Regions from separate parts of the Rhodococcus sp. Eu-32 genome, predicted to be linked through region 3. Evidence: predicted binding sites of a transcription regulator. Region 3 holds the regulator's gene; each other region holds the start of a gene.
What was found. Region 3 encodes LexA, which represses DNA repair genes until DNA is damaged. Its sites were predicted from a motif close to CGAACANNTGTTCG; they were not measured.
Positions count from the first base shown of each region.

Region 1 (10,102 bases), on a different contig from region 3:
GGGCGCCGGCGTCGGTATACAGAGTGCCCCAACGGTCTTCGAGCTCGTACCCCCACGATTCGGGATCGTCCACCGGCCTGCGCCCGGCGAAGATCGACTGTGCCTGGACGTCGGTTCCGTCGGAGTAGAAGCTGCCGTCGGTTCCGTACACGCGTAGCTGACGGGCCTGGAAGCGATTGATCTTGGTCGCCGAGACGGTGGAGTGCACACCGCTTGCATGGTCGATGTCGACGACGAATGCACTGTCCGTGCGCTGGTCACCGTCGCCGACCCAGTCCATCCGCGCATAGACCGACGTCGCCCTGCCGAACAGCCACAGCACCTGGTCGACGAGGTGTGAGCCCAGGTCTCGAAGCAGGCCGCCGGTCGGCCCCAACTCGAGCGTGGACGGCTCGTCCAGATCGAAGCGCGACTCGATGCGCCAGACACGACCGAGTTCTCCGCGATCGATCACGGCGCGCAGGGTCCTGATGTCCGCATCCCATCGGCGGTTCTGGAAGACGCTCAGGAGCAAACCCGCCTTGTCGGCAGCCTCGACGAGATCGAGTCCGCCCTGCGGGTCCGGCGCGAACGGCTTGTCGGCGACGACATGCACACCGCGAGACAGTGCTTCGAGGACCAACTCGCGACGCGTCTCCGGCGGCGTTGTGATCGTGACTGCGTCGACACCCGCATCGATGAGTTCACCGAGACTCTGGAACACAGGAGTGCCCGGCACGTCGCTCTGTACCTGGGCAGCACGCTCCGGCGACCGTGTCACGATGCCGACGAGTTCCACACCCTCGGCGGCTTGGACGAAGGGCACGTGAAAGTACTGACCACCGACTCCGTACCCGACAACTCCGATGCGCACCGCGCCTCCTCGGTCTCCTGAACTCATTACTCATTTGTTAAGACAACCGCACACATTACACAGTCGATACGGCCTCGAATCGACCTGCGAGTAACCGGAATCGGCCTCGGGCCGTCCATGGTGGCGGCGCCGAAAGCCCCCGTCGAATTCGCACCACCGAAAGTGCAAACGGGCTCGGAGCCGGGTTGTCTGTGCTTCAATCGGGAAGCGGTACGAATTCCGAGGGGCGAATCGACATGACTGTTGCAGTGAAATCGTCGGAACAGCATTACGCGTGGGGAGTCGCGTTGATGTCGTCACTGGCGGTGACCGGCATCGTGCAGAAGGTCGTCGCACTGGCCACGCTGGCCATGGCGGTGGTCGTCACGTTGGAAATGGCTTTCGGTTACGGGGCGACGACGCCGATCCCCTCAGGCGTGCAGTGGGCGTCGATGATCGCCGCGTACATCATGGGTGCCTTTTGGATGTTCGGCCCGTGGCCGACACTGAAGCAAGCGTTCGCATTCGTCATGATCGCCGATCTCGCTATCTTCTCCGCGACCATGGTGGCGGACTTTCCACCCGAGATAACCCTCGGAAAAACTGCGTTCCTGATCGAACTCGGAATGTTCGTCGGCTTCTTCTTCGAACGGTGGATGCTCGCAACTCACGTCGTATTCTGCATTCTCGCCGCGACGGTCATCGCCGTGTACGTCGTGATGTACGAGGGCGTGTCCGTGCTGATGGCGATCGTCGTCTGGTCGCCGGTCGTGGTCTCGATCGGGGGCTTCGCGCTGTTACTCCACTTCGCTGCACGGTCCATGCGCCTCGAGTTCGAATAGTCCGTCAGAGCTGCGCGACCAGTGCCGGCAGACCGGTGGCGGCAGTGGTGCGCCATCGAACGTCGGCCATGTCCGATATCTCGGTCTCGACCGGGTTGATCTCGACCACCTTCGCCCCGGTGCTGCGGGCCATGGCGGGCAAGCCCGCGAACGGGAACACGACGCCGGACGTTCCGACGACCAACACCAAGTCCGCGTGCTCGACGGCATCGACTGACGCGGACCACTGATCTTCCGGCAATGGTTCGCCGAACCACACCGCACCGGGACGCATCGGCCCGCCACACTCGGGGCACGACGGCGGCGGCACCCGGTCCGTTTCCTCGTCGACGACCTCTTCGTCGGGCTGCGAACGAACGCCGCATTCGGAACACCGCGGATCGAACAAGCTGCCGTGCACGTGCGCGAGCACGGTCGAACCGGCCCGCTCGTGTAGGTCGTCGACGTTCTGCGTCGCGATATCGAGATGCATTCGCTTCTGCCACTCGGTCAACGCGAAGTGACCCGCGTTGGGTTCGGCGCGCCGTACCAATTCGGCTCGCCACCGATACCAGCCCCACACAAGGTCCATGTCCCGTGCCCACCCGTCCGGGCTGGCCAGATCCGCGGGCTCGAAGTGGGACCACAATCCGGTCTGCGCGTCCCTGAACGTGGCGATGCCCGATTCCGCTGACATGCCCGCCCCTGTCAGGACTGCGACCCGGGACGCTGCGCGAGCGAGCTCGATGACAGCGTCCGGTACTTCGACGTCGACCATGTCGGCCAGTGTTCCATGGCCGACCGACATGTTCACGCCTCGAATCGTCGCGCAGCCCGCTCGACACGACCTCGATACTCACTCCAGTAACTGGCGTCGTCGGACGCCATGTTGTCGTTGTCGAGGCTGAGTCCCACCGACCCATCGATCAGTTCTCGAACGATGTCGGCGTGGCCCGCATGGCGGTCCATGTCGGCTATGACATGCACGATTATTCGGTGCAGCGTCACGGTGGCGCGATCCCGGGGCCAATGCGGGACGCGGCCAGGCGCATCGAGTGGCAGTTCGGCGATCGTCGAGTCGGAGTGCGCCCAGATCTGCGTGTAGAGACCGACGATGTACTCGGTGGATTCGTCGGGACCGGCCCACATGTCGGAATTCAGCTCGGCGTCGTCCTCCGCCCACGGAACTCGTCCGTCGAACGGCCGGTCGAATGTCCAACCGAAGTAGCCCAATTCGACCGCGGTGAGGTGTTTGACGAGTCCGAGCAGGTTGGTTCCGGTGGGCGTCATAGGTCGGCGAATGTCGTAGTCGGACAGCCCATCCAGCTTCCACAGCATGGCGTCGCGACCGGCTTGGAGATAGCGCTGCAGGTCGGCCTTCATCGCGTCGGTCATGCAGCCCACACTCTCACGGGGATCCGACATGTGGGTTCGAATTCAGCTGCTCACGCCACGAGTCAGTTCGCCACGCCCGACTTGTACAGCAACGCGTACGCCAGTTTGCCCGGCTTCGCATCCGAGTACGGAGCCGACAACTTGCCGAATTCGCCCTTGGTCGTGGCCTTTCCGTCGTTCCATGCGTCCAGGGCACCGAGTTCCGCTGCGGTTCTCCCGGTGTCGATCACCGCATCCTTGGGGACGGCAACCTGTGCACGCGAGACAGCCTCGACGGTCGCGAGGTAGCTGGCAAGGTCGTTGTTGTTCCATCCGCTGATGTCGACGGCGCCGGAGTCGCGAACCCAAGCTCCCCAGTAGAACTCCTGGAACGCAATCGATCCGGGAGTGAACCCGATGTCGCGAGCGAAATAGGTCAAGCTGCGGTACTTGTCGTCCTGGAAGTTGGCGAGGCCCACACCCGCAGGCAGTTGCTCGACTGGAACCTCGGAACCGTTGACGTCGCGGTTCCAGACCCATTTCTCGGCCTGCATCTTCGCCCAGAAGTCGGCGGGGCTCAGATCGCTCAGGTTTGCGACGACGCGCAGTCGAACATGTAGATTCGGTCCACCGTCGGCGGTCTCGTAGAACGACGTCAGCGTGTGATGACCGTCGGTCAGATACGGGACGCCGCCCGGGCCGATCACTACGGTCTTCATTGCGGCGATGCTCTCGTCGGTCTCCTGTCCGACGGGCAGTGCGCAGGTGAACGACGCGGGGTTGTCGAGACGGGCATCGGGTTGAACAGACGCAGCCTCGAGCTGGCCGTTCGCCTCGCACCAGTCGTCGAACTTCTTGTTGATCTCGTCCTTGCCCTGGCTGTAGCGGCCGAGCTTGTAGTAGACCTCGTCGTAGCCGAGCGACGGCTGGGTCGCGCGGACGTCGCCGATACGCATGTCGAGCAATTCGCCTGCTTCTGCGCAGCCGTACCGCGTTGCATTCGCCGAGCCTGCCGAACCCGTGGGCAGCACACCGGCGATCTGGCACAACAGCGGAGCTGCCGTCGCGGGTGCCGCTGTGACGACGTTGGTCGCCAGCGTGGTCGTCGCCGCGGCGAGGGCGAGTGCACCCATCGTGGCCGCCCGGCGAATCGATGCGGTGAGCATCTGTGAGAACTCCTCGAATAGGGAACGTGCGAGGGGTCAACCGTCGCCCAGCCCGCAAACCGGCCGGTGACCATGACATGTCCGGACGGTGATCCATAGATGAACGGACGTGAGACCGGCTGCCTCTGAACAATCTCCACATCCAAGCTCGATGTTGACCAATTCAGGCCCACGCCTTGCATTTCGGCGTTAGTCGAACTAATGTTCGACTATCACTTCGGCCCGGGGCACCATTTGTTGAGTACGGATGCGATAGCCGAGTTCCATCGATCGGTTGGCGAAGTCGATCGGTCGCTGGACAACGCCACACGAATCGAACAGATCACCGCACTCGAACGCATCAAGTCTGCAGCCGTCGCCGCGCAGGCGACACTCACTGCGGACCTCGATTCGGCGACACGCGTACAGAGAGCCGCCGACGGCGTTCCTGCATCACGGAGGTCGCGCGGTATTGCGGCACAGATCGGCCTTGCCCGGATGGACTCACCACACCGCGGCGGTACTCATCTCGGGCAGGCGCGAATCCTGTTGGAGGACATGCCTCATACCCTCGCACGACTTGCGGCGGGCGATCTGAACGAATGGCGTGTCAACCTGATAGTCAAGGAGATCGTGTGCCTCGACAAGGCCGACAGACAAGCGATCGATGTCGAATTGTGTTCGTCAGTCACTACTTTGGCGGGTCTGAGCGACAAAGCAGTAAGTGCACGGGCGGCCGGACTCGCGGCGGAGCGAGACGCGGCCGCCATCGTCGCTCGGGCGCGCAAGGCACCGGAGCAGCGATCGGTGACGAGCAGACCTGCACCCGACAGCATGGCTTACTTGACGTCACTCCTACCGATGAAACAGGCGATCAGCATTCACGCGACCCTGATGCGAGACGCGCAGCAGGCAATCTCCGATGGCGCGGGCGGTGATCGCACACGCAACCAGATCATGGCCGATCTGCTGACCGAGCGTGTGCTCGGCATCAGCAGCACCGATCAGGTGCCGGTCGCAGTCGACCTGGTGATCTCCGATCAATCGCTGCTCGCCGGGGGCGCCGCCCCCGCGCATGTTCAGGGGTACGGCCCGATTCCTGCGGCGATCGCGCGTGACCTCGTCGTCGGTGCACTCGTGCCGACGCCCGCGTCTCTCTCCGCCGCATCTATGCGAACCCATCGAGCGGATCTCTGACGGCGATGGAGTCCTCGGCGCGACTGTTCCCGAAGTCGTTGGCGCACTTGATCGACCTACGCGACAGGTGGTGCCGCACCCCGTGGTGCGGTGCACCCATTCGGCACCGTGACCACATCGTCGAGCACCGGAACGGCGGACCGACGTCCGCAGACTACGGCGCTGGCCTGTGCGAGGCGTGCAATCACGCGAAGCAGGCGCCTGGATGGAGTGCACATCCGACGACCAGCGAGAGTGGTCGCCATTCGTTCCGCATCACCACACCGACTGGACACATTTACGATTCGACGGCACCGGCACTGCCGACCCCCGCGGACCCGCAGCGCGGCGATCCGGATGGTCGGCGGCTTCCCCGGAGAGTCGGCAGACCGAAGCCCCGAAGGCGCTCGGCGCGGGGAACGCGGCCCGTGCGTCCACTGACGTCGAGCCGACGCTTGTCAGGAAGGCGGTAGCTCATGCGAAACGAGCCGCACCACAACCGCTTTGGACACCGGAGTGTTGGACTTGCGGGCAACATGGTCCAGCGGAACGAGCGGATTCGTCTCCGGGTAGTAGGCGGCTGCATTGCCCACCGGTGTGGAGAAAGCGACGATGCGGAACGCGTCGGCGCGACGCTCTTCGACGCTGCCGTCGGGACGAGTCCATTCGGAGACGAGATCGACCCGATCGCCGTCGCGGAAGCCGAGCGATTCGATATCGGTCGGGTTGACGAAGACGACACGTCGGCCGCCCTTCACGCCCCGGTATCGATCATCGAGCCCGTAGATGGTGGTGTTGTACTGGTCGTGGCTGCGCATCGTCTGCAGAACGAGGCGACCTTCGGGCACGGGCAACCACGTCAGCTCGTTGACGCCGAAGTTCGCCTTCCCGGTGGAGGTCATGAAGGTGCGGCTGTCGCGCGGCGGATGCGGAAGTCCGAAACCTTCCTTCTGCCTGACCTTTCGGTTGAAATCCTCGAACCCGGGGACGACCCGCGAGATGGAATCACGGATGAGGTCGTAGTCGTCGGCCAGCTTCGACCACTGCACCGAGTGTTCGCTGCCGAACAGTGCCTCGGCGATACCCGCGACAATTGCGACCTCCGAACGCATGTCGGGACTCGACGGAGTCAGGCCACCACGAGAACGGTGCACCATCGACATCGAATCCTCGACGGTGACGAATTGCTTGCCCGTGGCGCGCACATCCTTGTCGGTGCGACCGAGCGACGGAAGGATCAGAGCGGTCCTACCGTGGACGAGGTGGCTGCGGTTCAGCTTCGTCGACACCTGCACAGTCAACGAACACCGACGCAACGCTGCCTCGGTCACATGGGTGTCCGGAGTAGCGGACACGAAGTTCCCGCCCATGCCCATGAAGAACGACGCCTGACCGTCGCGCATCGCTCGGATCGAATCGACTGCGTCCAAACCGTGTTCGCGCGGCGACCGAATTCCGAACTCGGCGTCGAGCGCAGCGAGGAAGGCCTCGGGCATCTTCTCCCAGATCCCCATCGTGCGGTCACCCTGCACGTTGGAATGTCCGCGCACCGGGCATACTCCTGCGCCCGGCTTGCCGATCATTCCCCGTGCGAGCAGCAGGTTCACCGCTTCCTCGATGGTCGCGACGCCGTGCGTCTGCTGCGTCAGCCCCATCGCCCAGCAGATGATCGTGGCATTCGAGGCGATCATCGCGTCGGCGGTAGCCCGAAGCTGGTCCATCGTCAGACCGGTTGCTTCGAGGACGACGTCCAGGTCGACCCGGCGAATGTGCTCGATCCACGCGTCGAAGCCCGCGGTGTGGCGCGCGATGAAGTCGTGGTCGAGAACCGTTCCGGGAGCAGCGTCCTCGGCGTCGACGAGCAGCTTGCCGAGCCCCTGGAACAGGGCCATGTCTCCACCGATGCGGATCTGCAGGTAGTCGTCGGAGATCGCGATACCGTCTCCGATCACTCCACCTACTCGCTGCGGGTCCTTGAAGCGCTGCAGGCCTGCCTCGACGAGCGGGTTGACGGCGATGACCCTCGCGCCGTTGCGCTTGGCCTTCTCCAGCGTCGACAGCATGCGCGGATGATTGGTGCCCGGGTTCTGGCCGGCGATGACGATCAGGTCCGCATTCTCGATGTCCGGCACGGAGACCGAACCCTTGCCGATACCGATCGACGCGGACAATGCGCTGCCAGACGATTCGTGGCACATGTTGGAACAGTCCGGCATGTTGTTCGTGCCGTAGGACCGAATGAGCAGCTGGTACAGGAACGCAGCCTCGTTGGACGTGCGTCCGGAGGTGTAGAAGATCGCCTCGTGCGGGCTCGTGAGCGACCGGAGCTCGTCGGCGATCAGCGCGTTCGCATCGTCCCAGCCGATGGGCTCGTAGTGAGTCGCACCGGGACGCAGCACCATCGGATGTGTCAGGCGCCCTTGCTGCCCGAGCCAGTACTCGGTGCGGCCGAGCAGATCCTCGACCGAATGCTCGGCGAAGAACGCGGGCCCGACCGTGCGCTTCGTGGCCTCTTCGGCGACGGCTTTGGCGCCGTTCTCGCAGAATTCAGCGTGCTTACGGTGACCGGGAGTCTCGGGCCAGGCGCACCCTGGGCAATCGAAACCCTTGCGTTGATTCAGAGAGGCGAGCGACAACGCCGTTCGGGCGGCACCCATCTGTTCGACTCCGCGCTGCAACGACACGAGCACGGCGGGCACCCCAGCCGCATAACTCTTCTTGTCCGTGACGACGATGCTGTCCTCGTCGTACTCGTAGTCGTGTCGCACAGTCATGCACAGACGGTGCATCACCGCACCCACGCGCGTCCAAGACGCAGCGCCTACTGGTCGATAGGTGGCACCGATGACGACTGGTCGAGGTCTCGGGCCGTGTCCTCCAATGCGCGGACGAGTGCCGACCCCTGCGCGCCTCTACCGGTGATCAGCCCGACCACGGGAGCGTCGAAACCACCCGCGAGCGGAATGCAGCGCAGCCCTGGCGGTTCCCCGAACACCCGTCGCCAGACGCGCGGCACGACCGCCGCCCACTGACCGGTCTTGACATGGGCATAGAGCGACGCGATCGAGTCGGTCTCGACCTGCGGGGCATGTGTCACGCCGTCGGACGCGAAGAATTCGTCCAGAATCCGACGTCCCCGCATCATCGACGGGAGAGCACACAGCGGCAGGCTCGACGCTTCCCGCCACGTGATGCTGTCACCGCCTGCTGTCGTCGAGTCGGCGGACACGAGCAGGTCGTAGAACTCGCGGTAGAGCGGGAACGTTCGATATCGCGTCGTGATGTCGTCGTCGAGATACGTGATGCCACCGTCGAGTTCGAATCTGTCGATCCGTGCGGTGATGTCGGCAGACGGCAGATCTTCGGCCAGATTCACCGAGACGAGTGGATGCCTGCCGCACAGCGGACCGGTCAGATCTGCGACGGTGGCCGATGCCGTCGGAACGACTCCGAGCCGAACCGTACCGGTGACACCCGTCCGCAGGGCGGCGGCTTCGTGTTTCAACGATTGCTGGTCGGAGACGATGCGCCTGGCCCACCGAACGATCTGCTCGCCCTCCGGCGTCAGACCTTCGAACCTGCGCCCGCGCACGATCAACGGCAGGTCGAGTTCGATCTCCAGCTTTCGGATCGCCTCGGACAGAGCAGGCTGCGACACGTGACACGCCTCGGCTGCCCGCGTGAAATGCCGTTCGCGTGACAGCGCGACGAGGTACTCCAGTTGACGAAACAGCATCCTCTACACCCGGCCTGTCGCTCCGCGCGAGACCAGCCGAGGCCCGAGTGCTACCACGCCAGCCAGGGCTCCTCGGTACGTACGGTGATGCCCACCTCGCTCGCGTCGAGACGGGCTACACCGAAGAGTTGCTCCAGCAGATCGATCTCGGAACCGTCGGCCCACCGGCGGGCGCGATGCACCGCACGGGACGCCGTCAGAGTGACCGACGCCGAACCACATTCGACCTCCACCCGTCCATACCCTCCGGGGCGGACGTCGGTCGTGAGCGTGGTTAAGGTCGACGACGAGAACTCGATACGTCCCCTGACGTCGAGAACGAATCGGCATCGCGCCACTGTATCGAATTCGGGTTCCCCGAGGCGAATACGCGAATCCTCCAGTCCCAGAGCGTCGAAGAGTTCACTCGCCGACGTTCCGCTCAGCCAGACCGCGCAATCGTATCCGTCGACTATCGATGCGATCGTCACCGCAAGGGACGCGGCCGAATGTCCGTCGGTGTCGACCAGCGCGACGATGTCCGGAATGCGATAGCGCAGACCCGAAGTCCTCGCCGCCGGATCCGTGACGAGCCGAGACAGCGCCAATGCCTCGTGATTCTTCCTACTCACGCGGTCCGATACTTCCCGCTCACCCCAATCCGGTCCGTCGTGCCAGGCCAGGGCCGCCGGCTCGTACGCGAGGACCGCGCCCATCATGAACGCACGGTTCGCGAATTCCCAGTCCTCTCCCCCGTACTGTACGAACGACTCGTCGAACCCACCGACGGCATCGAACAGTGCCCGGCTGCACGTCATCACGGCACTGAGAACGTACTTGTAGCCGTCCCACCCGGGCTCCAACAGGTTCGACGTACGCGCGTATCCGTCGACGAGCCAGGCCGGTTCACGATCGTGTCCGGACTCGTCCTGTGCGGTGATCCACTGCAGCACCGCAGACTCGGTGATCTCGGACAGATCCGCATGCTTGCGCCTGCCGACGACGAGCGCGTCGGGTACGAGCGACGGCAAACGAACCG
Region 1 covers NZ_QGNK01000004.1:149,109-159,210, forward strand. Annotated here, with positions in the region: gene DK926_RS06895 (Gfo/Idh/MocA family oxidoreductase) at 1-880, opposite strand, end outside; gene DK926_RS06900 (giguanylate cyclase) at 1,090-1,674, shown strand; gene DK926_RS06905 (NAD-dependent deacylase) at 1,679-2,461, opposite strand; gene DK926_RS06910 (DinB family protein) at 2,464-3,048, opposite strand; gene DK926_RS06915 (ParB/Srx family N-terminal domain-containing protein) at 3,111-4,193, opposite strand; gene DK926_RS06920 (DUF222 domain-containing protein) at 4,431-5,369, shown strand; gene DK926_RS06925 (FdhF/YdeP family oxidoreductase) at 5,807-8,122, opposite strand; gene DK926_RS06930 (LysR family transcriptional regulator) at 8,170-9,084, opposite strand; gene DK926_RS06935 (glycosyltransferase) at 9,135-10,102, opposite strand, start outside.
Region 1: the regulator LexA is predicted to act here: its motif matches at 4,388-4,401, upstream of DK926_RS06920 (DUF222 domain-containing protein).

Region 2 (10,102 bases), on a different contig from region 3:
GCGCGTCGTTCTCGGGTGTTCCGGCCATACCGGAATCGGCGTAGTGCAGCATGACGACTCGATCCGCACCGAGGATGCCCGCAGATGTCGCAAGCTCGGTCTTGCGACGTTCGGCCAGGGTCTCGCCCTCGGCGAGAATGCCGTCGGGAAACTCGCCGAGGGCACCATCGGTCGCGGTGACCAGCACGACCCGATGCCCCGCGTCGGCCGCGAGGCGCATGACGCCGCCGGTGTTGAAGACCTCGTCGTCGGGATGGGCGTGAAAGCAGACAAGTGTGCTCATGAAGGGACATGCTTGCACGCCCCGTCGATTATTTCGTGGCTGCGGGTGCGTAACTGTCGGCGAACTCCGCGGTCGGGGCGATGTTCGTGATGATGTCCAGTCCGACGCCGTCCGGTGCAGCGATGATGAAGTGTCGTTGACCGAAATCCTCGCTGCGGATGTCGAGCAGAAGCGTGGCACCGCCGCGCACCACGAGGCGGTCGTATTCGGCGTCCACGTCGTCGACTTCCAAATTGAGAAGCGTTCCGCGGGACGGGTGGCGAAGTGCGGGTGGAATCGTCTCGTGCGACGCGTCCAGGATGGCGAGTTCGAAATTCGGGTCGCGTCTGAGGCTGACGTACCAGTCGCTGTCGAATGTCGTCTCGAATTGCAGCGTTTCGACGTAGAACGACGCCGTGGCGCGTACGTCGTGGGTCATCAGAACTGGGTAGAAGCTGCTGAGCATCATGAACCTCCTATAGATACGTACACTGTGTATGTGTTTGAGGCTACACATACACTGTGTACGTATCAAGGGAGGAAACGATGAGTCCGACGAAGAAGGAGCAGAGTGCCGTCACGACAGCGCACTTGCTCGACGTTGCGCGTGAGATGTTCGCGGAGTCGGGATTTTCCGGCGTCGGCCTCGAAGACGTCGCGGCTCGATCGGGTGTGACGCGTGGCGCGGTGTATCACCATTTCAAAAGCAAGAACGGCCTTTTCGCGGCGGTGCTCGATCTGGTCGCCGAGCGTGTCGCCGACGCGGTGTCGGACGCCGCGTCACGCGCGGACACGGACTGGGGTCAGTTGGTCGACGGCTGTCACGCATTCGTCGACGCCGCGTGTTCCGACGCGCATCGACAGATCCTGCTGGTCGACGGACCTGCGGTTCTCGGGTGGGCGACGTGGCGGGAGTCCGACGCCCGGCATTCGGGCAGGCTTCTGCGGGAGGGCTTGGCGGAGTTGCTCGGGTTGTCCGGCGCGTCGGCCGACCCTGCTGCGGTCATGTTGTCGGGGGCGATGAACGAGGCTGCACTGTGGTTGGCAAGGGCCGACGCAGGCCCGCAGGATCGTCGGGATGCGCACGCGATGCTCGACCGGTTGCTGGGGGCGTTGCGGACGTGACGTCGCTCAGTCTCGGCCGGTGAGGCGTAGGTCGCGAAGGCTCAGCGACAGCGCCAGTAGGCCCGCGATCGCGGCACCTCCGGCGGGAAAGATGACCCAGGGGTGGGCGATGGTCGGACGGAACGACGTCGAAACGTCGTCATCAGCGAAGGTGATTGCAGTCCAACCGAATTCGACCAATCGCTCGGCGTCGTCCCAGTGATCGACGGGCTGGGGTGGCCATATCGTCCACAGGGCGGCTGCTCCCGTACCCAGGGCTGCACCGAATGTGAGCAGAAGTACGAACAACCCGATACGCGAGCGGTGGCGATCGGAACTGATGCGTAAGCCTGCGTCGATGAGAAACGACGACAGGAGCAGCGCGACGGCGACACCCCCGGCAACCAGGTAGAGGGTTGCCGGGAACCATGATGGCCGGACTCGAGAGAAGTAGTCGACGGCGTCTGTGCCGTGCGGTACCGCCGAACGCCACACCACTGCTGCGCCGAGGCCCACGCAGGCGCCGGTAGCGGTCAGGGCTGCGACCAGTGCCTTTGTCTGCGAATTCTCCACGAGTGGAACGGTAGTAGGTCGTGCGTGTTCTTGTTGTCGGTGGCATCTGGTAGGGCGACTCGTTTCGTAAAGTGTTGTCTCGCAGCATATTCGCCCTTGCCAAGGCCCGGCCCATCCGATATAGTCGAACATAAGTTCGAATCGAGTCGGGGGGCTTGAATCCATGCCGTTCACGGAGCGCAGCGCGTTCGCGAAATACGTCGGACCACAGAAGAAACCGGTCATCGACACCGCCCTGTTGGGTGAACTGTCGCAGGTCGCGGTCCTGGAAAACCAGGCATGCGCACGCAAAGTCGCTCTCGCAGCCCACATGTGGGATTCGTGCATCCATCAAACCATCCAAGTCGGGGATTTGATCACCGACGCAGGTAACTACGCCGCCTCCGAAACCGCGAAAATCCTGGGCTGCTCGAAAACCGTCGCAGACACCTTCGCCGAAATCGGCATGGACCTACGCCTACGCCTGCCCGCGATCAAGAAAGCGTTCGACGCCGGCGAACTCGACCTCGCCCGCGTCCGTGCGATCTACCGAGTCACCTCCCCGCTGTCGCTGGATGCCGCCACCCGGATCGAAGCCGAAGTGTTGCAGGCAGCCCGTCGTCTGTCGCCCGGACCGCTGGCCACCGAGATCGCCGCGATAATCCAACGCACCGCACCCGACGAAGTCGCCGAAGTGCGCGAAGATCTGAAAAAACTCACCGGAGTGCGCTACCGCGACAAAGACCTCATCGCCACCATCGAAGCAACCCTCGACGCCGCCGACGCCGCCGCCTGCTGGCAATCGATCACCGAAATGGCCGCCACCCTATGCCCGCGCGACCCCCGCACCCGCAGCCAACGCCTCGCTGCCGCCTACACCGCGTGCATACGACGCGAAACCCATCTGGCGTGTACTTGCGAGGTCGACGAAGACCACCCCTGCACCGCCAACCGTGTGCTGCCGGATCGGCGGGTGCCGTTGACGTCGATCACCATCGACCTCGCCACCCTCGCCGCGTTTAACGATCTACCCGCCTACCTCGCCGGACACGGGTTGATCGACGCCGCCTACGCCCGCGAACTCGCCGCCAACAGCGACTGGCAGATCGTCATCACCGAAGCCAGAAACATCGCCGACGAACTCCACATCACCCTCGACAACAACACGGCCAACGACACGGCCAACGACGACGACGCCGCGACCGCGGAAGACACCGACACCGACACCGACACCAAAGGCGCAGAGCAGGACGCGAACAGCACGAACACTGCCGCCGATGACACCGGCGACGAAGACGAACGCGAAGAAGACGACAGCGACGCGGCCGAGGGCGGAGCTGGTCACCATAGCGAGACCACCGAGACCGCGGAGAGTGAAATCCCTGCGGCCCAGACCGACGACCAGGTCGACGAAAACCACAGTGACGCGGCCAAAGGAACGGTCGGCCAACAAAGCGCCGAGCCGAAAGATGACACCGGGGACGCCGCGGCCGAATCAGGAAATCACCCCGCAGCGACCGGAGGCTCGACACCCGTGAACCATCTGACGTTCCACCCCCTCGGACGCGGGCGACGCCGACGCGGACTGAACCTACCGAAACCCGCTGCAGGCGCCACTCGCGCACAGACCGTCCCCAACAACCCCGGACCCTACCGCGGCTCCTACACGCTCATCGCCGCGCTCGAGAAAGCGATCGCCGCCAACCCCGCAGTCGCCCAAGCGCTCTACCCCGACGGCCACGGCGGATTCATCGAACCACCCGCCGGAGCACTGCAGTACAAGCCGCGCACACAGCTCGCCGACCTGGTCCGCCACCGCGACCGCACCTGCCGATTCCCCGGCTGCGACGTCCCCGCAGCCAGCTGCGAACTCGACCACATCATCCCCTACCTCCACCACGACCCCGCCCGCGGCGGATGGACGATCCTGACCAACCTGCACTGCCTGTGCCGCTACCACCACTCCCTCAAAACCATGGGCGCCTGGCACACCACCATGCTCGCCGGAGCCATCGAACACTGGACATCGAACTCCGACAGCACCGCCGTCACCCTCCCCGGAAGCAGCGTCGGCGCAACCGATCTCACCGGCCACACACTCACACCACACATACCCCGCAAACGCAGACCCACATGCAAAGAAGAACCCGCCGAACCGGAATCGACAGCCCCACCGCCCGTCGAGCCCGACAAGACCAACGCGACAGAGAAGACCAGCGAGGCCGAGAAGGCCAGCGAGACAACCACCCACGATCAACCCACCGACCCCTGGAACGTCGATATCACCGGTAAAGGAAGGGTGGACGCCGATGACCCTGCACCGTTCTGAGCAGACCGCGGACCGCCAATATCGTTGCCGCCGTGCGGCGTCGGCGTTACGCGCCTCGGTGGCGAGGGTCGTCCAGCAGCTGTTTGCGCAGACCCGCGCGGTCCATTTTGCCCGGCCCACGCACGGGCAATGCGTCGACCAGAAAAAGCTCACGCGGCGCGGCAGTCGGATCGAGCGTCCGAATCACATACTCGCGCAACGACTCCAGCGTCACCGGCCCGGACGCGACGACCGCAGCCACGACGCGCTGGCCCAGCCGCTCGTCGGGCAGGCCGAGAACCGCGCATTCACGCACGAGCGGGTGTGTCACCAGCGCTGCCTCGACCACCTGCGGCACGACCGTCAGACCGCCGGTCGAGATGGCCTCGTCGAGCCTGCCCTGGATCGACAGCACGCCGTCGGCCAGAAGGCCGGCGTCGTCGGTACGGAACCATCCCGGCTCGGCGAACGCGGGATGATCCGGCATGCCGCGATACCCGAGTGCCACGGTCGCGCCACCGAGCACGACGCGGCCGTCGTCGAGGCGAACGGTCACTCCGTCCAACGGCACACCGTCGTAGACGCAGCCGCCCGCGGTCTCACTCATGCCGTACGTACGAACCAGCCGTATTCCGGCCGCACTTGCTCTCTCCCGCAACGGAACCGGCGTAGCCGCACCTCCGAGCAGGACGGCGTCGAACGACGCCAATGCCTCCGTCGCCGCGGTATCGTCGAGCACCTTGACCAGCTGCGTCGGCACCAGCGACGTGTATCGACGCCCGGACATCCGCGCGACGGCACCGGGAAGCAACGACGGATCGAAGCCGGCCGCGACGTCGAGAATCACCGGATCGGTTCCGGCGAGCGCGCTACGCAGCAGCACCTGCATCCCGGCGATGTGATGGGCGGGCAACGCCAGCAACCACGAACCGGGCCCACCCAGCCGGTCGTACGTTGCTGTTCCACTGGCCCGCAGCGCCGACGCCGACAGCATCGCGCCCTTCGGTGTTCCCGTCGTCCCGGAGGTGGCGACGACCAACGCAGCCGCGTCGTCGATCTCGGTGCCCGGCGCGAGGGCGTCGCGCAGCCTGGCGGTTTCCCGCTCGTCGGCAGCGGGGACGGGCAGGACCGCAGGGGAGCTGCCGTCCAGAACCGAGCGAAGCCGCGGCAGGAGATCTGCCGCGGCTTCACCGGTGGGAATCTTCAATTCTTCGAGCAAGTTCACATCGCAAGCCTATTCCGGCGGCTCGATCGTGAACGGGTCGGCAAGCGGCCACCCACCCTTGGCGAGGTTGGCACGGACGCGGGCGATGTCCTCTTCCCGCGGCATCTCGTTGGTCACCTTCGTGATCGTCACCGCGATGCCCGCCTTGTCCGCTGGGATCTGACCGTCGGCGATGAGCGCGTCCATCACCGCCTGGACCTCGTCGTCCGACAGACGACGTGCCAAGAGCGCGAACAGCGGCACGTAATCCGAATCGGGCACACCCTCCGGATAGCCCACGCGAAGCCACCCGAGGATCGAGGCCAAGAACTGAGGCACTGCCATCTACTTCAGCGACGCGGGATCGGCGAGCGGCCAGCCACCGGCGGCGAGCCGAGCCGACACACGCGTGATGTCGTCGGCGGTGGGCTCGTGGTCGACGAGCTCGCGGATGTACGTGCTGATCTCCTCGTTCGAGATCGCGCCGTCCTGAAGCGCACCGCCGACGGGGGAGACGAGGGACAGAACGACCTCGTGCACCTGCGCATCGGTCAGTTCGGCCTTGCGCAGCAACGCGACGAGCGGGAAACGATCCTTGGGCGGAACTCCCTCCGGGTAGCCGGCGCGAAGCCAGTTCAGGACGGAGCCGGGAAACGTGCTTGTCTCGGTCATGGAAGGTGTCCTTCTGATCAGAAGACGGAGATACCGAAGGTGCTGTCCAGGAAGTCCTTCATGATGAAGAGAATTCCGGCGACGATGGCGACGATCACGACGGCGAAGCAGAGAGCTGCTGCCGCGGTGGCGACTACCGGACGTGCAGTGGTGGAGCCTGCTGAAAGACCCGACGAAGCGGTAGCGGTCATCGAACCGTCGTCGCGCGCTTCACCGATGGACAGTGCTTTGAGCCCGACGGCGAAGATGGCAGGCAGACCCGCACCGAGGAGAAGTCCGACGAGGACGACCTGCCACAGCGAGTCGAGCGTGTGCTTGAGCGTTTCCATTGTGTGTGTCCTAAACCGTTGTGGTCGTCTTGGCGTCGGCCGGAACCAGTCCGCCGTCCCACTCGTCGTTGACGTTGTTCGGGTCGATCGGCTGGCGGCGCGAGCGGATGTACATGAAGGCTGCCAGCGCGACGAGGATCGCGAAGACGACGAGGATGCCGGGCAGTCCGCCGATGACGTCGGCGAGGAACCAGCAGATCGCGCCGACGATGGCGGCCGACGGCAGAGTGACAACCCAGGCGACGGCCATGCGTCCGGCGACGCCCCAGCGCACTGCCGCGCCCGGCTTGCCGAGTCCCGACCCGAGGATCGAGCCGGTCGCGACCTGCGTCGTCGACAACGGGAGTCCGAGGTGGCTCGACGTGAGAATGATCGCGGCCGAGGAGGATTCGGCTGCCATACCCTGCGGCGACGCGATCTCGACGAGACCCTTGCCGAGGGTGCGGATGACGCGCCAACCACCGAGGTAGGTGCCGAGTGCGATCGCGAGAGCGCAGGTGACCTTCACCCAGAGAGGCATCTCCGAGTCGGGGGTGACGGTGCCGTACGCGACGAGGGCCAAGAAGATGACGCCCATCGTCTTCTGCGCGTCGTTGGTGCCGTGAGCGAGCGAGACCAGCGACGCCGATCCGATCTGGCCCCAGCGGAATCCGCGTTCCTTCGACTTCTCGGGGACGCCGTTGGTGATGCGGTAGATGACCCACGTACCGACGGTGGCCACGAGGCCTGCGACGACGGGTGCGAGCACCGCGGGGAGGACGATCTTGCTCCACACGCCGTCCCAGACGACACCCGAGGTGCCGAGGCCGGCGATGGTGGCGCCGATCAGTCCACCGAAGAGAGCGTGCGACGAGCTGGACGGAATGCCCAGCAGCCAGGTCGCGAGGTTCCACAGAATGCCGCCGACGAGTCCGGCGAAGATGATGGTCAGCAGTGCCTGACCTCCGGTGTCGCCCAGGTTCACGATGCCCTTCGCGACCGTGGCTGCGACCTCTACGGAAAGGAAAGCGCCGACCAGATTCAGGACGGCGGACAGGGTGACCGCAACCTTGGGCTTCAGTGCCCCTGTTGCGATCGACGTCGCCATGGCGTTGGCGGTGTCGTGGAAACCGTTGGTGAAGTCGAAGGCCAGAGCCGTCACGACGACCACCAGAAGGACGAGGAATTCTGCGCTCACGAGAAAAGTGTGGGGCCGGTCCTGCCGAAAGCGATAATTTCGTTCGAAGTGTTCTTTTCGGGTTTCTGCAGGACCCCTTCCGTTCACCTTTCGTTCACACTTTTGCCTTATATGTCCGATTTGCGTGCGACCCCCGTCACTCGGCTTCGAACGTCGGCTCGAGCGACACTGTCGGACCGCTGTGGAACAGTGGAAAGCATGGATTTCGACGACGCTCCGAGCGGTGGGTTACCCAGCGGCGGGCACGGTGTGGACGAGGCCGTCGCGGCCGCGTTGTCGTACCTGGATTCGGTGGATCCCGCGACGGCTGCCGACGCTCGAACCGGCTGGGAGGGCCTGCGTCTCGTCTCGCCCGCCGCAGGTCCGACGCAGAGTTCGGTGCAGTCGTTCCTGTGGCTGCATCTTCGGGTTCTGGTCGACGACGCGGGTCGTGCCTGGGAGGTCGCACAGGCGCTCGCCGACCTGCTCGATCGACTCGGTCACGCCCGCTACGCCGACATCGCGCGCGGCGAGAGCACCCGAACGCTGCTGCATTCCGACGACGAAACGTGGCAGCAGCTCTTGTCCGACGCCGTGGCGCGGTCGGGTATCGGTGCGGAGAACACCGAACTCGTCACGTGGCAGGAAACGCCCGTCGGCCCAGAGCGGGCGATGGTCGACCTGATCGGCGAAACACTCGAAGTCGCAACGGTCGCAGGCGAATTCGCACCGAAACGGCTCGGCGGCGCGCCTCTGCGTGACACCACTCTCGCCTCGCGACGGCGCGGCATCACCGACTCGGTACTGCGGTCCGAGCGTGCGGGTGGCGTTCTCCTCGAGCAACTGCTCGATCACCGTCTCGAGCTCTGGACTCGATACAGTCCGCCGCGCGCCGAGCTGTATCGGGATCTCGCCCAGCCGCTGCACGACGCCGGTGAGCCTGCCTACGGATGTGTCCGACGGCTCGAAGGCCTGCTCGCCCAGGTCGGGGAGGGTGTCGACGTCGACGCCGATCTGTCCGATGTGTCCGGACGTCTGTTGCAGCGGCTCGGACTCGTCCGCAAACACCATGGTCGGCTCGTGCCGACGACGCGTGCCCGCGGCATCAGCGCCGATCGGATGTGGGCCACCGTCGTCAGTCGATTGATCGGTACCGACTACCACCCGGACACCATCGCCGCCGAGGTGATGGTGGCCGAGGTCGCCCGTGGGCAGTGGCCCCACGGCACCACCATGTTGACCACCGCACTGTTGCGGTCGGAGGGATGGACCACCGATCCCGATCCGGACGCCGACGCCGTCCTCGTCGACCTCGTCACGCTCGGGTCGCCGCGTGAGACGGACACCCCGTCGTCGGACGCGATGCGGCTGGCTGCGGCCGTGCTCCGACACCGGCTCCTCCATACTCGGCTTCCCGCTCTCTGATCGGAGGCCGCCGCTAAGCTGACAGCTGCCTGTCCCATCCGACGGGTGGGACCGTCATCGGGAGGCGCAGTGGAACACGATGCCGTCGAACCGAACCGACGGTCGCAGGCGCGACGTCAGAGCGACTCGGCACGTCGATACCTCGACCTCGAAGCGACGACGCTCGCCTTGCGGTCGACCGTGGAACTGGCTGCGCGCAGCGTCGGATTCGCGATCGCGCAGCTGAACGTTCTCGACGAGAACACCCAGTACACCCTCGTGAACATCGGCGGCCCTCCCGTGTCGACCGTCGATCGATCGACGACCCTGTGCGACGACGTCGTCCGCACCGAGAAGCCGGCCGTCGTCGCCCGCAACCGCATCGACGCGACGGTTCGCCAGCGAGGCATCCTCGACGAGGTCGGCGTCGCCGCATACGCGTCGGTGCCGCTGCGTGGTCGCGAAGGTCTGGTGATCGGAACGCTGTGTCTGCTCGACCGAATGCCGCGCGACTTCAGCGACGGGCAGTTCCAGGAACTGGAGCAGTTCGCGTCGATCCTCGAAGAACAGCTCGACCTGCACCGACGCGTCGGGTCGAGCCCCACGCGACTCGACAGCGACCACGACCTGACCGGAGCGCTGGATGCCGGACAGATGGTGCCGTGGTTCCAGCCCATCGTCGACATGCGCACCGAGAAGACCGTGGGGTTCGAGGCGTTGGCGCGCTGGCACCACCCCACGAAAGGGCTCGTCGCCCCCGCGGACTTCGTGCCGTTCGCCGAATCCACCGAGCTGATCATCGACGTCGACCTCGCCGTGATGCGGCAGGCGGTGAACGAAGCCGAGAAGTGGCATACCGTGCGCCCCGACCTGCGGCTGAGCGTCAACCTGTCCGGTCGTCATCTCAAGCACCCCGACGCGGTCGCGCAACTGCAGAGCTCGGTCGCCACGTCGTCGGTGTCGCCGTCCATGATTTCGTTGGAGTTGACGGAAACGACGTCGGTCAGCGACGGCCCGTTGATTCGCCGTCACATCGAGGACGTGCATGCCCTCGGGTTCCGTGTGCTGCTCGACGACTTCGGATCGGGGTGGTCCTCGCTCGAACGCCTGG
Region 2 covers NZ_QGNK01000001.1:353,359-363,460, forward strand. Annotated here, with positions in the region: gene DK926_RS01770 (PIG-L family deacetylase) at 1-283, opposite strand, end outside; gene DK926_RS01775 (VOC family protein) at 312-731, opposite strand; gene DK926_RS01780 (TetR/AcrR family transcriptional regulator) at 809-1,387, shown strand; gene DK926_RS01785 (hypothetical protein) at 1,394-1,939, opposite strand; gene DK926_RS26975 (HNH endonuclease signature motif containing protein) at 2,103-4,247, shown strand; gene menE (o-succinylbenzoate--CoA ligase) at 4,294-5,451, opposite strand; gene DK926_RS01800 (DUF3349 domain-containing protein) at 5,461-5,775, opposite strand; gene DK926_RS01805 (DUF3349 domain-containing protein) at 5,776-6,102, opposite strand; gene DK926_RS01810 (hypothetical protein) at 6,120-6,431, opposite strand; gene DK926_RS01815 (inorganic phosphate transporter) at 6,442-7,608, opposite strand; gene DK926_RS01820 (hypothetical protein) at 7,807-9,012, shown strand; gene DK926_RS01825 (EAL domain-containing protein) at 9,082-10,102, shown strand, end outside.
Region 2: the regulator LexA is predicted to act here: its motif matches at 2,065-2,078, upstream of DK926_RS26975 (HNH endonuclease signature motif containing protein).

Region 3 (10,102 bases):
GCGTCCTTTGAACCAGCGCCCCGCCAACTTCGCCGTCGTCGGAAACGCGGTGCCGTCCATGCGAGCGATGGTCCGCATCAACGCATCTTCCTGCTCTCGTGTCACGGCCGTCCCCAATTGCCGCAGCCAGCACCGCTGTTCGTATTTCAGCGTCCACTGAAGCACGGCAGCGCGAAGATCGTGCAGTTGCACACCGCGCTGGAAATTGCCGGTCCACATGTCCTGCAACGACTTTCCCAGCTCCGCATGCCACATCAGCGGAGGCAGATCGTCCACGACGACGGCCATCCCCACATGGTTGACGGGACTGTTCGTCAGAGTTTGAATCGCCCTGTCGGCCGCCGAACGGCCACGGAAGATCCAGATGTCACCGGTCCTGGTCGCGTCCACCGCTGTATCCAGATCGATTCGCGACGCATTCATACGGTCGAGCTTAACCAGTACGGTAAAGCCATGAAGCTGTGGAAGATCCTGGGCCTCGCGGGCGTCGCGGGCGTCGCCGCCACCGGGGCTCTCGTCGTGCGATCGGAACGTGCGCGGCGCGCCTACGCCCCCGACGAGGTTCGGCAGGAGTTGCACAAGCGGTTCGCGGAGGCATCGGCCGCAACGCCCGACGCCCCCGCTTCCCCGACGGGGTTGCACCGCTTGCGCTCTCGGTTCAGCCGAGCGCGCTGAGAATTCGTCCCGCGAGTTCCTCGACTTCGGCGTCGGTCATCACGGACGACGGCGAGATCTGCATCGCACCCTGGCCTGCGGCACGCCCGGACACGCCGTGCTCGCGCAGCGTCCCGACGAACGGCAGTGCCTCGGCCGGATCGGCGAGTTGCACCGCGGCGACGGCACCGAGGCCACTGCGCACCTCTTGGACGCGCGGATGGTCGGCGAGCGGCGCGAGATGAGTGTGGAGCGACGTCTCGAGACGCGCCGACTCCTGCAGCAGGTTCTCGCGTTCCATGATGTCGAGCGTCGCCATCGCGGCGGCCGCAGCGCCCGCATGGCCGCCGTACGTGTAGCCGTGGCGCCACCAGACCCCACCGGAGAAGAACGGTTCGGCGATGTGCGGCGCGACGAACACCGCACCCATCGGCACGTAGCCCGACGTCAGGCCCTTGGCCGTCGTCATCAGGTCCGGCTGCAGATCGAAGCGCGTCGACGCGAACCACGACCCGCCGATGCGACCGAATCCCGTCACCACCTCGTCGGCGACGAACAGAACGTCGTGGTCGCGGCAGATCTGACGCACTTCCTGCAGATATCCCTGCGGGGGCAGATAGACGCCACCCGCGCCGATGATCGGCTCGCAGAAGAACGCGGCGATCTGGTCCGCGCCTACTTCCTCGATCAGCGCGAGCAAGGCCTTCGCATCGTCCCAGGCCACCGTCCGTGCGTCGGGCATCAGTTCACCGTAGTTCTCACGGTTGACCGGAATGCCCGCCAAGGCGGTGCCGGCGACGTGCATGCCGTGATACGCCTTCTGACGGCCGACGATGAGCTTCTTCCCGGGCTTTCCCGTCTCGTGCCAGTACCTCCGGGCGAGCTTCGCTGCGGTGTCGATCGAATCGGAACCGCCGGAGGTGAAGAACACCTTGCTGCCCGCGACCGGCGCGATCTCGCCGAGTCGTTCCGCCAATGCGAGTGTCGTCTCGGGGACGAAGTCGCCGAAGTTCGAGTAATGCGCCAGCGACCCGAGCTGGGCTGCGACGGCGTCGGCGATCTCACGACGCCCGTGCCCGACGTTCGTGAACCACAGGCCGGCGGTGGCATCGAGGTACTTGTTGCCCTCACGATCCCAGATGTAGGCACCCTCGCCGCGCGATACGACGAACGGCCCCTTGGAGGTGACTGCGCCCATGTCGGCGAAGCCGTGCCACAGCGCGGAATGGGTGGATTCGTAGGTCGGCTCGGCCGGAGTAGACATGCCCGAGAGCTTAGTCGGACCCCGTTCGTCGAGTATGAGCCGTCTCTCCACTCGGCACCGAGTCGTTCCGCGGCGTTCACCACACGAGGGGAAGTCGGTTCGACCGATTATCCTGAAGGCAGCATGTCTACTGAAACCGTCTCGCACCGTCGTCGCACCCTCACCGCTCGTCTCGAGGGTGTCACGCTGCGCGACGAACATCGCCTCCGTCGTCGGCTCGACCGGGCACGCACCGACGACGCACTGAACGCGATCGAGAGCGACGTCGCGCGCGCCGAGCTCGTGGTGGCGAACCGTCGCACGGCAGTTCCCGTCGTCGAATATCCCGAATCTCTTCCGGTCAGCCAACGCAAGGACGACATCGCGGCTGCGATCGAGCAGCATCAGGTGGTCGTCGTCGCGGGTGAGACCGGATCGGGCAAGACGACGCAGATTCCGAAGATCTGCCTCGAACTCGGCCGCGGTGTTCGAGGGTCCATCGGCCACACCCAGCCGAGGCGTCTCGCGGCCCGCACTGTCGCCGAACGCATCGCCGAGGAAGTGGGCCAGGACATCGGCGAAACTGTCGGCTACAAGGTGCGTTTCACCGACCAGTCCTCGGATTCGACGCTCGTCAAACTGATGACCGACGGCATTCTGCTCGCCGAGATCCAGCGCGACCGGCTGCTGCGACAGTACGACACGCTCATCATCGACGAAGCCCACGAACGCAGCCTGAACATCGACTTCATTCTCGGGTACCTCGCTCAGCTCCTCCCCCGCCGCCCCGATCTCAAGGTGATCATCACGTCGGCGACGATCGACCCCGAACGTTTCGCACAGCACTTCGCTCGTGACGGAGTTCCGGCCCCGATCATCGAGGTCTCCGGTCGAACGTTCCCGGTCGAGATGCGTTATCGCCCTTTGTCGGTCGACGTCGGCGACACGACGATCGATCTCGATCCCGTCGACGCGACGTGCGACGCCGTCGACGAGCTGCTCGGCGAGGGCGACGGCGACATCCTGGTGTTCCTGTCCGGCGAACGCGAGATTCGAGACACCGCGGATGCACTGCGGGACCGGAAACTACGCAACACCGAGATCGTTCCGTTGTATGCGCGCCTGTCCGCGGCCGAGCAGCACCGGGTGTTCACGCCGCACACGGGACGGCGAGTCGTGTTGTCCACCAACGTCGCCGAGACGTCACTGACCGTGCCCGGCATTCGCTACGTCGTGGATCCGGGCACCGCTCGCATCTCGCGGTACTCGATACGCACCAAGGTGCAGCGCCTTCCGATCGAGAAGATCTCCCAGGCGTCCGCACGGCAGCGCGCAGGCCGTTGCGGTCGCGTGGCGGACGGCATCTGCATTCGGCTGTACTCCGAGGAAGACTTCGAGGCCAGGCCCCACTTCACCGAGCCGGAGATCCTGCGTACCAACCTCGCGTCGGTGATTCTGCAGATGACGTCCCTCGGCCTCGGAAAGATAGACCAGTTCCCGTTCGTCGAGCCGCCGGACCCGCGGAGCATTCGCGACGGCGTCGGACTTCTCGAAGAGCTGGGAGCGCTCACGGCCGGGAAGAGCGGCGAACCGGAGCTCACCCCGATCGGACGTGAACTCGCGCAACTCCCCGTCGATCCGCGAATGGCGCGGATGCTCGTCGAAGCCAATGCCACAGGCGCGCTCGCGGACGCGCTGGTCGTCGTCTCCGCGCTGTCGATCCAGGACGTCCGAGAGCGGCCGGCCGAGCATCAACAGGCTGCCGACGAGAAGCATGCACGGTTCGCGGTCGAGAACTCCGACTTCCTCGCCTACATCGAGTTGTGGAAGTACCTGCGCGAACAACGAAACGAATTGTCGTCGAACCAGTTTCGACGCATGTGTCGTAACGAGTTCCTGCACTACCTGCGCATTCGGGAATGGCAAGACCTGCACGGTCAGCTACGTCAGATCACGCGCGGACTCGGCTGGACCGTCCCCGAGAACGAAAGCACTCCGGTGGCACTGCACCAAGCGTTGCTGTCCGGTCTGCTGTCGCATATCGGACTACGCGAGGGCGAGAAGCGTGAGTTTCTCGGCGCCCGCGGTACCCACTTCGCGATCTTCCCCGGATCGGGGTTGTTCAAGAAACCGCCGCGTTGGGTGATGGCAGCCGAATTGGTCGAGACGGGGCGATTGTGGGGCCGGATGGCCGCCCGCATCGAACCCGAATGGGCCGAACGCCTCGCCCCGCATCTGGTGAAGCGGACGTACTCCGAACCGCATTGGTCCATCAAACGACAGACCGCGATGGCCTACGAGCGTGTCACGCTGTACGGCATCCCGCTCGTGACGGGACGTCCGGTGAACTATCACCGCATCGACCCGGAGATCTCGCGCGAACTGTTCATCAGACATGCTCTCGTACAGGGTGAGTGGAAGACACAGCATCCGTTCTTCCACAAGAACCGCACGCTGCTCGAGGACGTCGGAGAACTCGAGAACCGAGCTCGACGGCGTGACATCGTCGTCGACGACGACGCACTGTTCGACTTCTACGACGCCCGAGTCGGAAAAGAGGCGGTGTCGGCACGCCACTTCGACACGTGGTGGAAAAAGGCGCGCAAGGCCGCTCCGGAACTTCTGGACTTCACCGCTGCCACTGTCGTCAACCCCGACGCGGCCTCGGTCCTCGGTGGGGACTACCCGGATGCGTGGCGACAGGGCGAAATTCAATTCCCACTCACGTACCAGTTCGAACCGGGATCGGAGGCGGACGGCGTCACCGCCCGCATTCCGATCGCGCTCCTCGCGCAGGTGCAGCCCGTGGGCTTCGACTGGCTGGTCCCCGGTATGCGCGCCGAGTTGGTGGCGACACTCATCAAGCTTCTTCCGAAGGCACTGCGTCGCAACGTCGTTCCGGCACCGGATTTCGCCGCTGCGGCATTGAGGTCGATGAAGCCCAGGTCGGAGCCCGTCGTCACGGCCCTCGCGAGGGAGCTTTCCCGCCTCGGCGCGTGCCGCATCGACCCGACGGACTTCGACGTGGCGTCGTTGCCGCCGCATCTGCACATGACCTTCGTCGCGGTCGACGGGAGCGGCACCGTTCTCGGCTCCGACAAGGACCTGGTTCGGCTGCGAAAGACGTTGTCGCCGCGCGTCGATCGCGAGGTCGCAAGTGCCGTCGGACAGGCCGAACGCGCACCGACACTGGCCTGGACGTCGTCCTCGCTCGGCACGTTGGAGGACACCGTCACCCGGTCCGTCGGCGGGCAGACCGTCACGGGCTACCCCGCGCTCGTTCCCGAGAACGGTGGTGTGGCCGTGCGTGTGTTGAGCACACCCGCTCAGCAGCGCGCGTCGATGCGGGACGGAACACGCGCCCTCCTGCTCGAGTCCGCGCCCCGGGGCACCAAAGCGTTGCTCGCGGGCATTCCGACGAAGGAACGTCTCGCGCTCGGACAGAACCCGTACGGCAGCGTCGAGGCACTGCTCGAGGACTGCCGCCGAACCGCCGTCGACGAAGCGATGATGGCGCACGGCGGTCCGGTGCGCAGCCCCGAGAAGTTCGCCGCACTGTCGAAGGCGGTCAACGCAGACACCGCAGCCCGCACGTCCCGGATCGTCGCGCTCGTGCGGCCGATTCTGACTGCCGCGATGGAACTTCGATCGATCCTGGACACGAAGAAGGGCGATGCCGCCGACGACGTCCGTGAGCAACTCGACGGTCTGGTGTTCGACGGCTTCGTCTTCGAGTTCGGGTCCGCTCGTCTCGCGGACATTCCTCGCTACCTGCAGGGCGCAACCGCTCGCCTGAAGTCGTTGCCGAGCAGCGCGTCTCGTGACGATGCGGGCATGGATGTGCTGGATCGCGTCTACGACGCGTACGACCGCCTGCTGAAGTCGCTACCCGAGGCACGACAGAGGAGTTCGGCCGTCCAGGACGTGTTCTGGTCTATCGAGGAACTTCGCATCGGCCTGTTCGCGCAGGGGATTCGAACTGCCTATCCGGTGTCCGAGAAACGAATCATGAAGGCGATGGACGCAGTCAGTCGCTGACGCCGGCCTCGCGATGCGCGCGCAATTCGAGGATCTCCTTCTCGAAATCCTCGGCCGAGCTGAAGGATCGGTACACGGACGCGAAGCGCAAGTAGGCTACTTCGTCGAGATCGCGGAGTGGGCCGAGAATGGCCAATCCGACCTCGTGGCTGGGAATTTCGGCGGATCCGGACGCACGAACCGCGTCCTCCACCTGCTGAGCCAGGAGGTTCAACGCGTCGTTGTCGACATCCCGGCCCTGGCACGCGCGCCGCACACCTTTGACGACCTTCTCGCGGCTGAACGGCTCGGTGACGCCGCTGCGCTTCACGACCGCGAGGACCGCTGTTTCGACGGTGGTGAACCGACGACCGCATTCCGGGCACGACCGACGCCGACGAATCGCCTGGCCTTCGTCCGCCTCGCGGGAATCCACCACGCGCGAATCAGGGTGCCTGCAGAACGGGCAATGCATGTCGGAGCCTCCGTCGTAGCCGATGCACTCCCCGCCATCACCGGTCGAACGCGGAGGACCCGTGAAACACCTAGGACGCACGGGAGGTGCAGGCTCCGAGAATACTCGGAGCGCTACGTGCTGAACTCGATCACCCGTCTGGGACGGAAAGCCGACCACCGGCGACATGACGAGATCATTCTCCCGTGGCCGACGGTACGACGTGCTCCACCGATTGACTGGGCGGCTGCGACGCCGGTTCGAGCTGCCCCGCGCGGAGGTTGGCGAGCCCGACCAGCGCGAGGATCACCACTGCGGTACCCACGACGCCTGCCACGGTGGCCTGCCACGAGATCGACTGATCGGAACGGCGTTCTTCGACGCACGAGTCCGCGTACGCACCCATCGACGACGGCTGATGTGCCGACGGGGCCGAGTGCACGTAGCGACGTCGCGCGGGCGTTGCGCGTCGACGGGAGGGACGCGCGACCGGGCGGACCACCCGAGGGTCTGAAACCGTGATGCTCATCGAGATCTCCACTGCTGTCGACGATGATCGAACACTTGCCTTCGTTCCATTCGATCAGGCGTTCGATGAACGCTTGTTCGAAGTTCTATCACGCGGGTCCGACAAAGTCAGTAGAAAATGCGACACGGATCGAACAGATGTTTGATCGAACAGCGTCGACGGGCTAGATTCGTGTCAGAAACCACACGTCACACCGGCACCACTCGAAATGGCGTCACAGAACCACAGGCGACAGCCACACCAGCATCGGCAACGCACGCCGAGACGGCAGGAGGATGCACGTATGAAGGACGAGACCTCGTCAGGGTCTACACCGGCACCGAAGTCCGCCGGATCCAGGTCTGCCGGCAAGAGTTCGGCGGGCAAGCCTGCCGCCGTGCCGACGGCGAAGGCCTTCGAAGGAGAAGGCACCGACATCAACGCGGGGCTCACGGAGCGTCAGCGCAAGGTACTCGAGGTCATTCGCGCATCGGTCACCGAGCGCGGGTACCCGCCGAGCATCCGTGAGATCGGTGACGCGGTCGGTCTGACGTCGACGTCGTCGGTCGCCCATCAGCTGCGGACGCTCGAACGCAAGGGATTCCTGCGCCGTGACGCGAACCGTCCCCGTGCGGTGGATGTTCGCGGACTCGACGAGGTGCAGGCCGATCACGCAGCCGCCGTCGCCGACGGTTCGGCTGCCGCCGAGGATCAGCTGCCGACACCCACGTTCGTGCCCGTCCTCGGACGTATCGCCGCCGGTGGCCCGATTCTCGCCGAGGAAGCCGTCGAGGACGTCTTTCCGCTGCCCCGCGAACTCGTCGGCCAGGGGTCGTTGTTCCTTCTCAAGGTCGTCGGCGAGTCGATGATCGACGCCGCGATCTGCGACGGCGACTGGGTGGTCGTACGGCAGCAGAGCGTGGCCGACAACGGCGACATCGTCGCGGCGATGATCGACGGCGAGGCCACCGTGAAGACGTTCAAGCGGTCGAAGGGCGATATCTGGCTCATGCCGCACAACCCATTGTTCGAACCCATTCCGGGCAACGACGCCGCAATCCTGGGCAAGGTCGTCACCGTGATGCGCAAGCTCTGATTCCACGAACGACGAAGCCCGCGTCCACCGAGGTCGTACTCGGTGAGCGCGGGCTTCGTGCTGTCGTCCGGGCCGCATCCCGGCCGGAGCGAATGTGGCCTTCCGGTCACTCGGAGTGACCGAATGTCACCCTCGGCCGGGAAAGAGAAAGGACGGGAAGGCGGAACTACAGGTCCAGCCCGCGCCCGATGATCTCCTTCATGATCTCGGTGGTGCCGCCGTAGATCGTCTGGACGCGTGAGTCCATGTACGCCTTGGCGATCGGGTATTCCTTCATGTAGCCGTAGCCGCCGTGCAGCTGCAGGCACCGATCGATCAGCTTGACCTGGTTCTCGGTCGTCCACCACTTGGCCATCGCAGCTTCCTGCACCGTCAGCGTTCCGGCGTTGAGCAGTTCGATGAACTTGTCGACCATGATGCGGGTCGCCGTGGTCTCGGTGGCCAGTTCGGCCAGTACGAAGCGGGTGTTCTGGAACTTGCCGATCGACTTGCCGAACGCCTTGCGGTCGCGGCAGTACTGAATTGTCATGTCGAGCGCGGACTCCATGGCGGCGGCAGCGACGACGGCGATGGACAGTCGCTCCTGCGGGAGGTTCTGCATGAGGTAGATGAAGCCCATGCCTTCTTCGCCGAGCAGGTTCGCAGCAGGCACTCGAACGTCGGTGAAGCTGAGTTCGGCGGTGTCCTGCGCCTTCATGCCGATCTTGTCGAGATTGCGGCCGCGTTCGAAGCCGGGCATGTCCCGTTCGACGACGAGCAGGCTGAAGCCCTGCGCGCCCTTGTCCGGATCGGTGCACGCGACGACGATGACGATGTCGGCGTTGATTCCGTTGGTGATGAACGTCTTCGACCCGTTCAGCACCCACTCGTCACCGTCACGAACGGCTTTGGTCTTGATGCCCTGCAGGTCGCTGCCGGTGCCGGGCTCGGTCATCGCGATCGCGGAAATCAGTTCGCCCGAACAGAATCCGGGCAGCCACCGCTTCTTTTGCTCCTCGTTGGTGAGCTTGATCAGGTACGGCGCGACGACGTCGTTGTGCAGTGTGAAGCCGATGCCGCTGTAGCCACCCCTGGTCGTCTCCTCGGTGACGATGGAGTTGTACCGGAAGTCCTCGACTCCCCCGCCGCCGTACTCCTCGGGCACGGCCATACCGAGAAAGCCTTGCTTTCCGGCTTCGACCCACACGTCACGGTCGACGATGTTCTGCTCTTCCCACGTCGCGTGATTCGGAGCGACGTGTTGTTCGAGGAACTTGCGGTACGACTCGCGGAAGAGATCGTGCTCCGGATCGAACAGGGTGCGTTCCACTTCATCACTCCTCATCGGTACTGCCGGACGGCATGGAACCTCGCCGCCGACGGTTGGCGTAGTTCGAACACTACGACCGAACCGAGTTCGCAGTCGATGACCGTTTCGTGCGTCATCGGTGACCGAACGCGCGGTACGTCAGTTCTGTCGCGCCCGAGCCAGGCTGCGCACGATCGGATAGCCGACGAGGATGCCCACCGAGCCCCATGCAATGCCGCCGAGTTCGACCGAGCCGACCGTCAGCGTCAGGTCCCCGATGCCTGCGACGAGCGCCGCGGCCACGACCATCAGGTTGACCGGGTCGGTGAAGTCGACCTTGTTGTCGAACCAGATGCGTACACCGAGGAGACCGATCAGGCCGTACAGCACGAGCGTCGCACCGCCGATGACCCCGGAAGGAACGGTGAAGACGAGAGCCCCGAACTTCGGCGAGAACGCGAGAATCACGGCGGTCGCGGCGGCGACCCAGTACGCGGCCGTCGAGTAGACACGGGTGGCGGCCATGACGCCGATGTTCTCCGCGTACGTCGTCGTCCCCGACCCACCTGCCGCGCCGGCCAGGGTGGTGGCCAGGCCGTCGGCGATCAACGCGTCACCGGCCAGGTCGTCGAGCGACTTCCCCGTCATGGCCGACACGGCCTTGACGTGTCCGACGTTCTCCGCGATCAACACGATCACGACCGGCAGGGCGATGAGTACGACGGACAGCTCGAACGTCGGCCCGCGGAACTCGGGCACGCCGATCCAGGCCGCGTCGCGCATCGCGTCGAGCCTGGTCTGGTCGATCTCGCCGAGAACGGCCGCGAAGACCCATCCGATCA
Region 3 covers NZ_QGNK01000030.1:10,271-20,372, forward strand. Annotated here, with positions in the region: gene DK926_RS24470 (hypothetical protein) at 1-423, opposite strand, end outside; gene DK926_RS24475 (hypothetical protein) at 454-675, shown strand; gene DK926_RS24480 (aminotransferase class III-fold pyridoxal phosphate-dependent enzyme) at 659-1,918, opposite strand; gene hrpA (ATP-dependent RNA helicase HrpA) at 2,042-5,935, shown strand; gene nrdR (transcriptional regulator NrdR) at 5,925-6,389, opposite strand; gene DK926_RS24495 (hypothetical protein) at 6,565-6,897, opposite strand; gene lexA (transcriptional repressor LexA) at 7,181-7,972, shown strand; gene DK926_RS24505 (acyl-CoA dehydrogenase family protein) at 8,139-9,281, opposite strand; gene DK926_RS24510 (solute carrier family 23 protein) at 9,420-10,102, opposite strand, start outside.